DNA from 2 places in the Oceanobacillus sp. AG genome. Region 2 is predicted to be linked to the other one. Evidence: riboswitches for the same ligand, from Rfam matches in the RefSeq annotation. Region 2 holds a riboswitch; the other holds the start of a gene.

Region 1 (8,368 bases), on a different contig from region 2:
GGACAGTGTTAAGTTCTTTACTTTTTCAAATGGAACATGAGGAAGATCTGAAGGAATGGGCGAAAGAGTATCTCCCGGAATCGGTTGCTAAAGAATACTTTTCCCTGCCAAAAGAATACCAGCAACAACTGGACGTGGAAATGCTTGATTGGCTAGCTAAGTTAGAAAAATTGATACAAGATAATGTCCCTGCAAATTCACCAGAAGCTTTTGAATTACTAATGGGACTAACCGAACTGGCAACAAGACATGTTGAGGATAAAGAAGCCTTTGCGATGGAACTGGAAAAGGCGCAGGAGTTAATGGCTCAGGAGACAATGGATTTTCAGTTCCCTACCATGCTTACCTCTGAACAAGAATCCTATTTAATGAAAATTGGCGAGGAAATGGAGGCATTGTATAAGGAAAATGAGGAATAAATGAATATCATAGAGTTAGGGATAAACGTATTTCCATTTCGCCAAATAGGTACAGCCAGTTGCCACATTTTATTGAACATGATACTTTAATAGTAGTATAATATTTTCCAATAACTTCGGGGCAAGGTGAAACTCCTTACCGGCGGTGTTCAAGTGTTATGCTTGTAAGTCCGTGACCCGTACTCTTTAGGAGACGGTGGAGCTGGTGTAATTCCAGCACCGACAGTTACAGTCTGGATGGGAGAAGTTGTTGCGAAAATTTATGCGATGCCGATTCTAGTATTCTCTCTTTTAAAACAGAAAGGAGCTGCAGAGAGTAAATTAATATAGAGAAATAGCTTCAATCGCGCATTTTAATTGATACGGTTACAACAGAAGCCTTACTCCTAATGGCATATGCAAGAACAAACGGAATTCTTTTATGCATCCTCGCATATTTCCGTATTTCTTAAATGTATGCATGTTTATAAAAACCGTACTCCAACCAAACTCTTTCCTTACCACCCAAACGCCCCGCGGTGGAAAGAATTCAAATACATTATTTTACAAAAGCAGAAGATTACACGTGATCTCTAGAAGGAGGTTTTATTCCATTGTTCACTGGAATTGTGGAAGAAATTGGAACAATCCAATCCATTAAGCGAAATCCCAATTCATTACAATTTAAAATCGCATGTACGACAGTTCTGTCCGATGTGAGTCTCGGGGACAGTATCTCGGTGAACGGTGTCTGTCTAACTGTTCATGAACATGGACCAGGCTATTTCACAGCTGACGTTATGCCCGAAACGGTTAAAGCGACAACGCTCCATACGTTACAGATCGGGAGCCCTGTTAATTTAGAGCGGGCAATGGCAGCGAATGGTCGATTTGGCGGTCATTTTGTCAGTGGCCATGTCGATGGGACTGGAGAAATCATTTCTGTTCGCCGTCATGAAAATGCGAAATACATGGAAATCAAGACAGATCAACAATTGCTGAAATATTTTATTGATAAAGGATCTGTCACGGTCGATGGCACTTCACTAACGATATTTGAAATTACAGGCAATGGATTTGTCATTTCCCTAATCCCTGTCACGCAAGCAGACTCGATTATTGGCGAGAAACAGCTTGGTGATTTCGTGAATATCGAATGTGACATGCTCGCGAAGTATATGGAAAATTTACTTTCTAAAAGATCAGAACAACCAGCAACGAATGGAATTACGAAGGCAACCCTAGCTGAAAGTGGATTTTTAAATGGATGAGGTGAATAAATTGTACGCAACCGTAGAGCAAGCAATCGAGGAATTAAAAGAAGGGAAAGCAATTATTGTAGTAGATGATGAGGACAGGGAAAATGAAGGCGATTTTCTCGCATTAGGCAAATTTGCAACACCGAAAATGATTAACTTTATGGCAAACGAAGGAAAAGGGTTGATTTGCGTTCCGATTGAAGAAGAAAAAGCAAAGCAGCTTTCCTTACCCCTAATGGTACCGGAAAATACGGACCCTTACCGGACTGCATTCACCGTGTCGATTGACCATGTTTCAACACATACCGGGATTTCAGCTTTTGAGCGTTCAACAACAATCTTAAATATGTTGGATCCCGAAGCTAAAGCTAGTGATTTTAATAAACCTGGGCATATTTTTCCGCTGATTGCAAAGAGTGGCGGTGTTGTGGAACGACCTGGTCATACCGAAGCTGCAGTTGATCTAGCTAAACTTGCTGGTGCGGAACCAGTTGGGGTAATTTGCGAGATTATGAGCCCAGATGGAACAATGGCGCGCGGTACGGAACTGAAAAAAGTTGCAGAGCGCTTTGATTTAGTTATTTTAACAATTAAGGACTTAGTAGAATACCGCAAATCGAGCAAAGTTCTTTTATCACGGTGAAATCGTTCGTAAAACCCCGTCTCAAAATAGAGAGAGTAATCAAATCTATCTAATCGGGGGATAACGGACGCTAACACCCTGATTCACGAAAGCTAATTCAGTGGGGGAGGAGCAGTCGACTAAAAACGCGATTCGTTTCGCAACGTCGACACTAACATGTTCTGTGCATCGAAACTTCCACTGAATGAAGTTTTCGTTTTATTACAAATAGGAGAAACATTGAAGGAGAAGAAAAATGAGTAATATTTTCGAAGGTCATTTAGTAGGAACCGATTTAAAAATTGGGATTGTCGTTGGAAGGTTTAATGATTTTATTACCGGTAAGCTACTCGCAGGAGCTGAAGATGCCTTGCGCAGACACGGTGTAAATGAAGATGATATTGATGTTGCGTGGGTGCCGGGAGCTTTTGAAATTCCAATCGTCGCAAAAAAGTTAGCAACATCTAAAAAATATGATGCAGTTATTACACTTGGTACAGTAATCCGCGGCTCTACCCCACATTTTGATTATGTATGTAGTGAAGTTTCTAAAGGTGTCGCTGCGATTAATATGCAAGATGGTATTCCTGTTATTTTCGGTGTCATAACGACCGATACAATTGAACAGGCCATTGAGCGGGCTGGAACGAAAGCCGGAAATAAAGGTTGGGATGCTGCAACAGCAGCTATTGAGATGGCGAATTTGATGAAGCAGATTTCATAACAGCTTGCATGAAGAACTCTCCAATTTTTTGATTTGGAGGGTTCTTTAATTTTATAACGCGATTTATTGAATGTCAGCCCTCCCTGAATGTTGGTCTAATTCTTACACTTTTTATTTCACAGTTGACTTTCCCCTCCCCTCTGATGTAAGATATAAATTACAAAAGCAATCTATATCTTACATTTCATAAAGTAGGGTGACAAATGAAAAACAACGTAAAAATTACTCGAATTAAAAATTCCATGACACAAGAGCAGCTAGCGCGCCAGGTTGGTGTCACCAGGCAAACAATTGGGCTCATTGAAAAAGGGGAATATAATCCTAGTCTCCAGCTCTGTATTAATTTAGCAAAGTCACTTAATAAAACATTGGACGAATTATTCTGGGAGGTCGATACGCAATGAAATCTTGGATATCCTTTCTATTACCGGATGATGAATATAAGGAAAAAAAGATGCTTTACTTTTTCACGGAAGGAGCAATTATCCTTTTTCTTTCCCTTATTGTAATGATGATCTGCAACAAGTTTTTTAATCTGGACACGGAAACTGTCTTATTGGCAGCCATTGCCATCTTCCTCTTTTATGTAACAGGAAGATATATACTAGCCGGGATGGAATATACAGATATTGCCACAAAACATGCGTACAAAAAAGAGTTAAGAGTGATATGCATTAGAACAATTGGATTTGTTATTATTTTTATGGCACTGTATTTGATTTTCATTAATATACCTTCGAGTCTCAACAATTGGGTTGAAATTTTAGGCTTATTGATAAGTGTCAGTGTAGTATCGTTTTTATCGAGTTATATTTCCTTAAAGCGTTCCTATAAGAAAAATAAGGAACTGTTATAATCCTACAAAAACGCACTTTCTTCAGTCTGTTAAGACGAAAAAAGTGCGTTTTAAAATCCCTTATTATTAACTCAAAATTAGAACGTTCCAAAAAACTTCATTTTTTCTCTAATTCACTTACTCTTCTTTCAAGGTTTTCAATTTTCTTTAGCAGGTCTGATATATCAATATACTTCGTTTGAGAATGTGCTTCAGTTGTAGAACTTGTCATCATCATTTTTTCCCCAATAGTAAAGGAAGCCTTTAATCTTTCACCAGTTAGTACATACAATAGTTCCTCAACTTGCTCCTTATATCGATTCTCCAACCAATCCCTTTGAAACTCATTAGCTGTTTCTATCATTAAGAGATTGTCCTTCATTTCAACGGCTTTTGTATTCTTAAACCATGTATCATAGCTTGCCTTTTGAATTCTTTGTTGAATCCTTTCTAAAACCTCTGACCATAATTGTTCAACATCCATTATGTATTAACCTCCAAATCATTTAGGGTAGCAAAATAAGTCTTGAAAAAAAGCCAGATAGCTTATCTGACCTTCAACATCATTCACCAAAATCCAATAAGGTGACAAGCCCCTTATTTCGTCGGCAATTCTTCAATACTATCAATATCCATATACGCCGGGACGACAAATCCTTGCTGAGCACCTTCTAAATTTGGTCCGAGGTCAACAATGTCATCTTTATATTGTTCGGCATAAGTAGCAGCTCCTACTGGAAGCCAAGCGATAAGCATGCCATCGATTTCTCCCTCTGAAAGACTTTCGAATGCGATACCCATATCAAGTGGAGTCAATTCGACCGTGTAACCTAATTCTTCAAGCATTAAAGCAACAACATTCGTTGAAGATAGTTCCGTATCCCAGTTCACATAGCCTAATTCAATAGTCTCTCCATCAACTGGCTCTATTCCTTCCGTCCAAACTTCGACTTTGTCCCGGTTATCTGCAATCCATTCTTCCGCTGCCTCGCGTGGCTCTACTTCATCGCTTTGACCAAACTTGGACATTACTTCATTCATGTCTTCTACTTCCCAGTAAAAGTTATCTAGGAGCTTGAAAGCTGCTGGCTGCTCCTCCTCAAGACCGTGTCTTACCATTGTATGAATATTTTCCGATTCACCTAAAGTACCTTGTGGATCCTCTAAGAATTTCAAATCATATTCACTGAACATCCAATGCGGCTCCCAAAGTGTAACAACAATCGGTTCTTCATTCGCAATTGCACCTTGAAGTTCCGTTAACATCGCCGGTTCTGAACTCGGCAGCAACTCTAGATCCAAATTGTACGCTTCTACCGTTTCCGCTGCTATATTCATTGTTCCAGAACCGGGATCAATCCCGACAATTTCTGTCAGTTCAGATGCATCGTTTTCCTCTTTTTCCCCAGAAGCAGAGTCACTATCATCAGATCCTCCCTGACAAGCTACTAATAAAAGTAAAGTAAGTATGCTTATAAAAATAATACTTTTCTTTCCTATCCATTTCATCGTTTCAGCAAGCCCTCTCTCTTTTTTAGATTTATTTCATTTAACAAGGCGATAGTATACTAGATTATCTTTTACCGCAAAGTGCTTATATCGTGATTTTCCGCCATATTAATGAATCCGTAAAGTTCAGTGGGCTTATGGTCGAGAATCTTGCAAATCCCTTCTATATTTGAATTATTAGACATCATTTCTTTTACATCCGATTACCCATTTACCTCAATATGTTTAATAATTCTAGCTGGATTACCTCCGACTACAACATTATCTGGCACATCTCTCGTCACTACTGCTCCTGAAGCGACAACAACATTATGACCAATCGTTACTCCCGGATTTACTATTGCACTACCACCAATCCAGACATTATTTCCAATCATAATCGGTTTCGCATATTCTATACCCGAATTGCGTTTTATCGGATCAAGTGGGTGTGTCGCTGTATAAAGTTGCACACCCGGCCCGAGCATACAATGATCACCAATTCTCACTTCACATACATCCAAAATAGTACAATCAAAGTTCGCATAGAAATTTTCACCTACATGGGTGTTATAGCCATAATCAAACCGTATATTTGGTTCCATATATATATTTTCCCCTGTAGAGCCAAGTAATTCCTTTAAAATTTCAACTCGTTTTTCCTCATCCGTTTCTAAAGTTTGATTATATTTTCTAACCCTTCGCCTTGCTTCCTTCCGCTCTTTTACTAACAATGGATCTTCAGGATTGTATATTTCTCCAGCTATCATTTTCTCTTTTTCTGTTTTCATTCGATCATTTCCTTTTTTGTATAGTCTCTGTTCCATTATTTCATTTCCACGATTTTTAAAAAATCGTGGACGTTTTTTCACATAAAAACATACATCAGTATCGGCGCGCTACTTCATATCTCATTTACAATTAATCTCCTGTTATTGAGCACTAATTTTTATTCATCTGCCTTATCTTTTCTCGCAACTGTAAAAAATACTGTAAAACCAATCAGAGTCGTTGTAAACATAATCGTCCCCATCGGAACTGCCGACGCTTCATTAATACCCGCAAGCGGGGAACAAAGAGATCCGAGAAGTAACGGCAGCATACCAAGAACAGCGCTCGCACTTCCCGCACGGTGTCCTTGTTTCGCCATCCCTAATGTGAATGTACTTGTCGTAATCATTCCCATTGTAATCATATAAACAAAAATCAAAATGACAATGGCAGCTAAAGGACCTTCAATAATCGTCATGACGAGCAATAATGATGTTGCAGAAAGCGCAACGATGACTGCAGTCTGGAGCATCTTTTTCACGGGAATAATCCCGCTAAAGCGTCCGATAAGAAAGCTCCCCGTAATGATTGCCAATCCATTGATTCCAAATAGCACACTAAATACTTGTGGAGAGACCCCATAAATTCCCTGGTAGACAAATGGAGTCCCCGACACATAAGCAAAACTCCCACCATGGATAAATCCAACAACTAAAGCATAACCGATAAACGAGCGATCCGTAAATAAACTCCCCATCGTTTTTAACGAGGTACCTACTGAGCTTGGGATTCGATTTTCAGGCGGCAAGGTTTCTTTAAGGTTGAAAGCCACAATTACAACCATGATAAGGCCAATTAAAGCTAAAGAATAAAAAATACTCTTCCAATTTGTTGACTCAAACGATAAAATAAAGCCGCCAATCATTGGAGCCATCATCGGAGCAACAGCGTTTATCACCATTAGCAATGAAAAGAACTTTGTAAGCTCTGGGCCACTGAATACATCGCGCACAACGGCACGCGAAAGAACAACACCCGCTGAAGCAGTGAGCCCTTGTATAAATCGAGCACTAATCAATATTATTATATTCGGCGCGAGCGCACAGAGAAGCGAAGCGAAAGCAAACAGCGCTGTAGCAATTAGTAAAGGCTTCCGTCTCCCTTGGGCATCACTAATCGGGCCAACAACTAATTGACCGACAGCAAGCCCTAATAAACATGCAGTTAAACTTGCTTGTACAAGCGAAGCACTTGTATTGAAATCCGCAGCAATCCCAGGAAAACTCGGCAAATACATATCAATGTTAAGCGGTCCTAAAAACGCTAGCATTCCTAGCAGCAAAGCTAAGCCCAACCGGGTTGCGCCGGTCGGGTTATGTTGTATCGTTAATTCTTTTTGTAAATTCATTTACTCATTCCTTTTAGCAAATACTATTAAATGGTCCTTCCTTTGCAAAGTATTGATCGATTATCTTTAACACCCCATTTTGATTATTCGCTGGGGCAATATAATCGGCGAGCTGCTTCACATCTTCACTTCCATTTTCCATACCAAATTCATATGTAACATGTTTTAGCATCTCAATGTCTTTTTTAAACATATACAAAATAAGCGGAATAATCGTACCAGTAAGTATCCCAATCATAAGTCCAGCTATTAACATCCTGATAATATGCACAGCAAAGACAGTTCTTTAGATGTTAAACACTTAGAACTGTCTTTGTTTACTCAAACTTTTCACGTATTAACGGTCTGTAATACCCCTCCTCTAAACATGAGGGAAAACCAATATGTGAAGGCCGGGGATAAACAGTCCGTAAATCCCTGATTCTGTTCAACTAACATTCAGTGGGGGGTAAGGATGCCCCACTGAATGAAGTTTCACTTTATCACGTATTAACGGTCTGTAATACCTCCTCCTCTAAACATGGGGGAAACCCAATATGTGAAGGGTGGGGATAAACAGTCCGTAAATCCCTGATTCTGTTCAACTAACATTCAGTGGAGGGTATGGATGGGTAAGCCCCCCACTGAATGAGTTTCACTTTATTGTAATAATTCTTTGACTTTATCACTATCAGCTTCTAGTTTCAATCCAGTATCAACTAATGGACTAATAGTAGAGACTGCAGGCATTTTATTACCATGGTAATACTCAATTATATCGTCTTGATTAATAGAATAAAGTACAGCTTGGCGTAATTCTGTATTTGTAGCTATTTCACGGTCTTTGTCTTCCATATTGAAAGCAAGATAGGTAACGCCATTAC
Region 2 (8,368 bases):
GGAGAGGATACTCCGTACGATGATGACGGACATGGTACACATGTAACCGGGACGATGGTCGGGTCTGAGCCGGATGGTTCGAACCAAGTTGGAGTCGCTCCTGGTGCGAAGTGGATTGCTGTTAAGGCATTTACGGCAGCGGGTGGAACGGATACAGATTTACTTGCTGCAGCTGAGTGGATTATGGCTCCAGGCGGAGATGTCTCGCAAGCTCCTGATGTAGTGAATAACTCTTGGAGTGGTGGTTCGGGAATGGATGAATGGTATCGGGATGTTGTCATTGCCTGGCGCGCAGCAAATATTTTTCCTGAATTCTCAGCTGGTAATGTAACATTAACGAACCCAGGTGGGCCAGGTTCGGTTGCTAACCCGGCAAACTACCCGGAATCTTTTGCGACAGGCGCAACGGATGTTAATGATGATTTAGCTAATTTCTCTTTACAAGGACCATCTCCTTATGACGAGATTAAGCCTGATGTTTCAGCGCCAGGGGTGAATATTCGCTCAAGTGTACCTGGCAGTGGGTATGAAGGTGGTTGGAATGGAACTTCGATGGCAGGACCAGCCGTTTCAGGAGCTGTAGCGTTAATAAAACAAGCAAATGCGAATTTGACAGTTGATGAAATCGAGGAAATTCTATCTACTACGGCAACACCATTAACGGACGATACATTCCCTGAGTCACCGAATAACGGATATGGCCACGGACTGCTGGATGCATATGAAGCAGTATCTTCCGTTGTTTCCGGACTAGGTGTCATTGATGGGGCTGTAAGTAAAGATGGAGAGGATACAGAAGCACCAACTTATAGTCATGATGCCCCTGAAGTGATATATGCGGGTATGGATCTTGATGTAACAATTACTGCAGAAGATAATATAAGTGTAACCTCTGTAGAACTTGTCTACGAAGATAACCGGATCGAAGCGAAGCGGGTATCTGGAGATCATTTGTCAGGTGAGTACACGGTAACTGTTCCAGGTGAGGATATTGAAGAGGGAACATTTGAGTATCACTTTGAAATCAATGATTTCGGATATAATTCGGTAACAACCGATTCCTACAGTGTAACGGTAGAACCAGGAATTACAGTAGGTTATTTTGAGGACTTTGAAAAGGCACCTAGCGGATGGACGGTATTCGGAGAAAATAGCAGTTGGGAACACGGAATCCCAACTTCCGGACCGGGTGAAGCCTTTTCCGGTGAAAATGTGTATGCAACAAATTTAAGCGGAACCTATAATAACTATGAAAATTCAACATTAGTCATGCCGCCGATTGATTTACCTGAAGGAGAAGCGTATTTACAATACAGCCAGTGGTACAATCTCGAGAATAACTGGGATTACGGGCATGTGTATATTTCTAGTGATATGGAAAACTGGGAACAGTTAGAGCGAATCACTAATGTTTCCGATGGCTGGATTGAGTCGGAAATTGATCTATCTGATTATAGCGGGGAAAGAGTTTATATCGGATTTAATCTGACTTCTGACATCAGCATTACCCGAGATGGTTGGTATATTGATGATGTTGGGCTTGCTGATACGTCAAGAAGTGAGTCAGCACAAGCACCGAACATCGGAATGAATTCTTCCGCTGGATTATTGTTAGGCCTTAATAGTATCGGAATGAAGAAGGCCCCAATTGATCCTGATAAACTAAAACCAGCATTTCCAGATGAAAAAGAATCGGTTAAAGAAGATGCAATTACACCTGCCGCTTTACCATTGGCAGCGACTGTCAGCGTGCTTGAAAGCGGAAGGTCAGTGAATACGAATCCTGCAGATGGGTCCTTCTCTATTACTCATGCTGCTGGTGACTTCACCGTAGTTGCAGAAAGTTATGGTTATCATCCTGCAGAAGAAAATGTAACAGTCGAGGCAGATGAATCTACAACAGTTAACTTTACTCTAGAAGAACAAGATGAATACACCGTTTCAGGTACGGTAACTGATGCAGTAACTGGTGAGGGAATTGCAGACGCTACACTTCTAATTGTAGAAGATGCGAATGTGGAAGCGGTTACGACAGATGAAAATGGTTCCTTTACGATCACTGCTTATGAAGGCGTATATACGCTAAAAGTACTAGCTCGTGGCTATCATGGAGCAGAAGTAGAAGCTGACTTTACTTCTGATGGTACGATTAATATTGAATTAGAACCTTTCTACACCGTTCCGGGCGGAGAGATTGGCTATGATGATGGAACAGCGGAAAATGCTCGTGCATTCTATGATGCTGGTAATGGCTGGGCAGTTCGTATGTCCCTTGATGAAGGACAAGAATCGGCAATTGTAACGGATGGGGTTTTCCAATTCCATGATGACGATTGGCCAGTTCCAGGAGGTACGGAATTTGCCGTTGAGGTATGGGATGCAAGTGGGCCGGATGGCACTCCAGGTGAGCGAATTGCCGGTCCAGTTGAAGCAGAGGCAATTCGGAGTCTGGATGAGTGGACGGTTGTTGACTTAAGTGAACATGCGATTCAAGTAAATGGTGATTTCTATATGGTCTATATTCAACGAGATGTGAATACAAATGCACCGGGTCTAGCAACAGATGAAAACGGGCCGAACGCAGAAAGAAGCTTCCAATATGTAGGCGGTGCATGGAATCAATCCCCGGCAGATGAAGGGAACTATATGATCCGTGCCAGAGTAAACTACGAGGTGGAAGAAGCGGTCATTACGTCTCCCGAAGATGGACTAATCACGAATGAAACAGAAGTTACTGTAGAAGGTACTGCTTCACCGACTACCTTCATTAAATTAGTAAATAATGGAGAAGAAGTAGATACAGTTGAAGTTGGAGATGACGGTAAATTTGCAATTCCTGCAACGCTTGCGGAAGGTGATAATGAGTTGGTTGCGGTCACCATACTGGATGATACAGAAATTATGGAATCCGAACCTGTAACAGTTGTCTTGGATACAGAAGCGCCAGCACTCACCATCGACAATCCTGAAGACGGCGAGAAAACAAATCGTGAAACTGTTACGGTAGAAGGAACAGTTGAGGATGCTAATCTTGATTATGTCGAGGTAAACGGACAGCGCGCTAAGATTGATGATGGGAATTACTCTCTGCGAATTATTCTTGATGAAGGGATAAATGACATTGAAGTTACAGCGGCCGACTTGGCGGGCAATTCAACGTCTGAAGCTGTATCGTTGGATGTCGACTTCACACCTCCTGCAATCGAGAATCTGACGCCTGAAGAAGATGTGTACTTGGGTGCAGGGGAAAGCGTGAAGTTCGAATTTGACAGTGAGCCTGGCTTAAAGTCCACATTTGTCGTCCATATGCCGCTCACGAATGTGAATTCCAACCCGACTGAATTACCGATGATGGAAACATCTGAAGGACATTATGTCGGCTACTGGACAGCAACAAGCAATGTTGTTGCAGAAGGAGCAGTTATCGAAGTAATCGCAGTCGATGATTATGGGAATGAAACAAGAGCTCAAACAGACGGGAAACTATTTATTAATACAGATGAATGATGGGGAAGGTGCGGCGATCTTGCCGCACCTTTTTCTTGGATAAGCTTAGGAATTTGCGGTTAACAAAATTTATTAGGCACTTCAGCAAAGCCTAAATATATTACTTCTTGAGTTAGCTTGCAACACGACGAGCAGCTATCAAACTTCACACTCCTCCAACCGATAAAGAAGAATTCCGATTGGCTTACCAGAGGCTTAGTCGCTCTAATACCCTTGTGTGAAAGTCAACACTTACTGTAAGAACACTTCCTTCTTTGCTTGAGCACGTCTCTTGCAATTTATTAAAAATGTAGTATACTTATTGTTAGTAATTGAATAATCGATTCTAATCTTCGGGGCAGGGTGCAATTCCCGACCGGCGGTGAGGGGTATACTTACTCTAAGTCCGCGAACCATAATTTCAATTCTTATGGTTGATCTGGTGTAATTCCAGGACCGACAGTTACAGTCTGGATGGGAGAAGATGTCGAGCCAAATCAAGGTGCTTTTTCGTGTACCTTCATTTACTCTTGTATTCCCAAACCCTAAAGCCCCATTTACGGCTTTAGGGTTTTTCTGTCTTAAAAGAAATTTTAAGACGCTGGAACAGAAGAGTTGTCAAAATGGCAAGGCGATCCTTCATCACGAGTTAGAATCGGTTAGCAAACGATGAAGGAGGAAGATGGAGATGCAAAAATCTGCAAAGCAATCTTCAAAGTTATTAAAACTTATTATTTTAGCACTGCTAGGATCAATCGCGCTTGTTTTATTTTTCTTGAATTTCCCGCTGCCGTTCCTACCACCATATTTAAAAATTGATTTTAGTGATGTACCGGCATTGATGGCTTCACTTATTTTTTCACCACTTGCTGGTGTAGCTGTCGTTCTCATTAAGAACGTGCTTTATTTCGCGGTGTCTGGATCAGGAGACCCGGTCGGTGTTCTAGCTAATTTTCTTGCAGGTGTAATGTTTGTCCTTCCAGTTTCACTTATTTATCATAAGTTCCATAAAGGTGTAAAATCGATCGTTTCCGGCTTAGTTACAGGAACAATCGTTATGGCAGTTGGAATGTCTGTATTAAATTATTATGTTATTCTGCCTGCTTATGCATGGTTTATGGGATGGGATATGAGTGAACAAATGGCGTGGGGCGCCGTTCTTGTTGGGGTGTTTCCATTTAACTTGCTGAAAGGAATTATTGTCGGAATGTTATTTGTTCCCGTGTTCATAAAAATGCGCAGCTGGATTGAACAGAAACAAACAAATTTAGCTGCATAATATACATTCAAAAAAGGTTCATCTCAAATAATTGAGGCTGAACCTTTTTTCATGTTTTGGAGAAATATAATAGAACCTGATTATCTGGCAAGGGCTGTACTTTTTAAAAAGAATAGTAGGCAAGGTCATTGGCGAATGATCCTGCCTACTATTCTTAGGTGTGTTTTTTTATTCTTCTTCTACAAGTGTTTTTGCAGTTGGGATAGCATCAAGTCTTTCCTCCGGTATTGGCTTTTGTGATACGACACTCATACCATACGTTTTATTATCAATCCGCTCCAGCGCATCATCAATCGCTTGTAACCGTTCCTTGTGAACGAGTTCCATTCCAGCATCACGCTCTTGTTCAAACTGTTCTGTACCCAGGTCAGCTGGATGATTGCCATAATCAGACAGCTCTTGGATCGAGTCGTTCGGTGATTTATTAGTAGATTGACTGGAAAGCTTTTCCGTTTCCGCTTTTAACTCGAGCAACCGCTTACGGAAATAAGCTAATTTATCATCCGAAAGATAGGTCTTCATCAAAATCGCTCCTTTTCATTCAGGCAACATTCAAGAAATTAAGCAGTGACAAGCACGCTTAGACAAATGCTGCAATGACGAGGGATATTCCAAGTAAGAAGCCGTAAATGGTGTTCGTTTTTCCAGTTGCAATCATTGCGGGCATCATTTCGAGTGGTTCGGTCTTACCACGGAAGTTTTTGATGACAGTTACGGCTTTCGGTACGCTAAGGAAAGTGATTAGTGTCCAGATAGGCAAGAGACGTGCAATAATTAAAGCTAATGTCCAGCCGTAAGCAATGCTAAATAGTACTGCAAGCACGGTAATTGCTTTTTTCCTGCCGATCAGTACAGCAATAGTTTTTCTTCCGCCAGCTTTATCCCCGTCACGATCCCGAATATTATTGGATAAATTGATGCTGCCGATAAAAATGGTAACTGGAATCGATATCCAAATTACTTCACTCGTAATTGTTAGAGTCTGGATGAAATACGTGATGCCGATAATGACTGTCCCCATTAGTACACCGGAAAACAACTCACCAAGTGGTGTATATGAAATTGGAATAGGTCCTCCAGTATATAGATAACCGATTGCCATACATATTAAACCGATAATAGCAATCCACCAACTTGACTCGATACAAATATAAACACCAAGAATAACAGCAATTCCATAGAATGTAATAGCAAGACTTCGAATTGTTTTCGGCTTTATCCCATCACGAACAATCGTGCCGCCGATCCCAACTGATTCCTCTGTATCTAGACCAAGTTTATAATCATAGTATTCATTAAACATATTTGTCGCAGCCTGAATTAATAAGGACGCTACGAGCATGGCGAGAAATAAGGTCCAGTTGATGGTTCCATCATGATAAGCAAGCATCGTACCGACGAATACAGGGATAAACGATGCTGTAAGTGTGTGCGGACGCATCAAGCGCCACCAGACGTCAAAGCCTGATTTCTCGTTCAATGCCTCTTTTATTGAATTTTTATTAACAGTATCCATAAATGTTCCCCCTCCACGCTATCCTATTAATCTTATGAAAATAAAGGACAAGTGTCAATTTCTTTTATTTTCCTCCATATCTCCTGCTATGTTCCATTTTCTTGGCTTAATTATCAAAAAACGGTCCTTTTCTTGAGAAAGTGATGAAAAGAGCATAAAATGGTTATAGGTGTTTTTTAGTGGTATTTATCGGAGGTATAGTTATGATCGATATTCAAATGAAAGAGCTTGAAGAAAAAATAGCAGCCGTAAAGAATTCCATCGGCCCAAATGAATCATCCAAGCTTTTCAGTTTGACGAAGAAAATAGAAAATAAAGACCCTCTCCTTATATTTGAGGGGGCGAAGCAGTTTGTTAAAGACCGCTTTTATTGGATGAATCCGAATCGCACCCTAGCAATAACTGGAGTTGGCAGTGTGCAAACGTTAATAGCTGAAGAGAATCGTTTTCAGGAAACAGAGGATTTATGGAAGCAAGCGTTAGAGCATACTTGGATTGATAATCCTTACTCGACGGTGCCGGCAACAGGGTTTGTCGCTTTCGGCGGGATGGATTTTGATCCACTTGAAGTAAAAACAGAGCTTTGGAAGAAATTTGAATTAAGCAAATTCTATATTCCAGAACTAATGCTGACAACTTATCATTCAGACAGTTATGTGACGGTGAATATACTCATCAATAAAGAAGAGACAATAGATGAAGCAGCAACAAGACTTCGTAAAAACACACAGAAGTTTATAACTGGTAAGACATTCGGCGTGCAGCATATTGAGATTAAAAGAAACCGAGTCATTGAACCAGAAAAATGGAAAGAAACCGTCAAAGAAGCAACAAAGGAAATGAAAGAAAAACGCGCAGAAAAAATAGTCCTTGCACGGGAAGTCCGTCTATCCTTTACGGAAGAAATTAATATCACGCAAGTTCTTGAAGAGCTGCATCATACACAGGCAAACAGTTATATCTTCGCATTCGAAAGTGGAGGGGACTGTTTTATTGGTGCGACTCCAGAGCGGATAGTCAAGGTAGAAAACAATAATTTACTTTCGACCTGTCTTGCGGGAACGGCTCCCCGCGGAAAGACGAAAGAAGAGGACGAGCAGATCGGTTATGAACTGCTGCATGACAAGAAGAATCGGGATGAGCATGAATTTGTCGTAAAAATGATTAAAGAAGCCGTACTAAAAACCTGTACAAACGTCAATATTCCGAACGAACCGGTACTTCATCCGTTAAAAAACCTACAGCATTTATATACATCGGTAACAGGAACGTTGAAAGACGAGTATTCCATTTTCGATTGTCTTAAAGATCTGCACCCGACACCTGCTCTTGGTGGTACGCCAACAGAAGATTCGTTAGCTTATATACGTGAACATGAACTGCTTGACCGGGGATGGTATGGTGCCCCGATCGGTTGGGTCGATAGCAATCAAAATGGAGAGTTTGCGGTAGCAATCCGTTCTGGACTGATCCAAGGGGATGAGGCATCCCTATTTGCTGGTTGCGGGGTTCTAGCTGATTCCGATCCGGAAATGGAATTTGAAGAGACCAGAATTAAAATGCTGCCGATGCTAAATGTGCTGGGAGGAAAACAGGAATGAATCATACGGAAATATTAACGAGGTATACTGCCAATTTTGTCGATGAAATGATTCAAAACGGAATTCAGCATGTTGTTATATCCCCTGGATCCCGGTCAACCCCGCTATCGCTGGCCTTTGCTGAGCATGAACACATCAAGGAATGGGTTGTCATCGATGAGCGATCCGCTGCATTTTTCGCGCTTGGACTTGCGAAACAGATGAAAGCAGCGGTAGCATTAGTTTGTACGTCAGGTACTGCTGCAGCGAATTATTATCCGGCAGTTGTCGAGGCGTATTACAGCCGTGTTCCGCTCGTTATTCTAACTGCAGATCGGCCCCATGAGTTAAGGGATGTCGGCGCCCCGCAAACGATTGATCAACTTCATTTATTCGGAAATTATGTTAAATGGTTCCAGGAAATGGCGATTCCTGAAGGGGATGACGGTATGCTCCGTTATGTTAGACAAAAAGCGGCGCGGGCAGTGTATATGGCTTGTGAAGGGA

The links. A riboswitch is a leader RNA that binds a small molecule or an ion and turns the genes downstream of it on or off. The one in region 2 is predicted to bind FMN.
Region 1: linked by a shared signal. The riboswitch ahead of ribE (riboflavin synthase) and the one ahead of GN217_RS05065 (ECF transporter S component) in region 2 are both predicted to bind FMN.

What each region holds. Positions count from the first base shown of each region.
Region 1 covers NZ_WOWT01000039.1:4,099-12,466, forward strand. The annotation lists gene GN217_RS16850 (MerR family transcriptional regulator) at 1-419, shown strand, start outside; FMN riboswitch at 528-672, shown strand; gene ribE (riboflavin synthase) at 1,013-1,669, shown strand; partial or broken gene ribB (3,4-dihydroxy-2-butanone-4-phosphate synthase) at 1,680-2,297, shown strand; gene ribH (6,7-dimethyl-8-ribityllumazine synthase) at 2,536-3,003, shown strand; gene GN217_RS16870 (helix-turn-helix transcriptional regulator) at 3,207-3,407, shown strand; gene GN217_RS16875 (DUF3278 domain-containing protein) at 3,404-3,859, shown strand; gene GN217_RS16880 (DnaA N-terminal domain-containing protein) at 3,957-4,322, opposite strand; gene GN217_RS16885 (glycine betaine ABC transporter substrate-binding protein) at 4,436-5,347, opposite strand; gene GN217_RS16890 (sugar O-acetyltransferase) at 5,551-6,117, opposite strand; gene GN217_RS16895 (Bcr/CflA family efflux MFS transporter) at 6,276-7,481, opposite strand; gene GN217_RS16900 (HAD hydrolase family protein) at 7,519-7,761, opposite strand; gene GN217_RS16905 (ABC transporter substrate-binding protein) at 8,145-8,368, opposite strand, start outside.
Region 2 covers NZ_WOWT01000008.1:20,689-29,056, reverse strand. The annotation lists gene GN217_RS05070 (S8 family peptidase) at 1-3,507, shown strand, start outside; FMN riboswitch at 3,832-3,976, shown strand; gene GN217_RS05065 (ECF transporter S component) at 4,175-4,765, shown strand; gene GN217_RS05060 (TraR/DksA C4-type zinc finger protein) at 4,934-5,287, opposite strand; gene GN217_RS05055 (1,4-dihydroxy-2-naphthoate polyprenyltransferase) at 5,346-6,281, opposite strand; gene GN217_RS05050 (isochorismate synthase) at 6,485-7,882, shown strand; gene menD (2-succinyl-5-enolpyruvyl-6-hydroxy-3-cyclohexene-1-carboxylic-acid synthase) at 7,879-8,368, shown strand, end outside.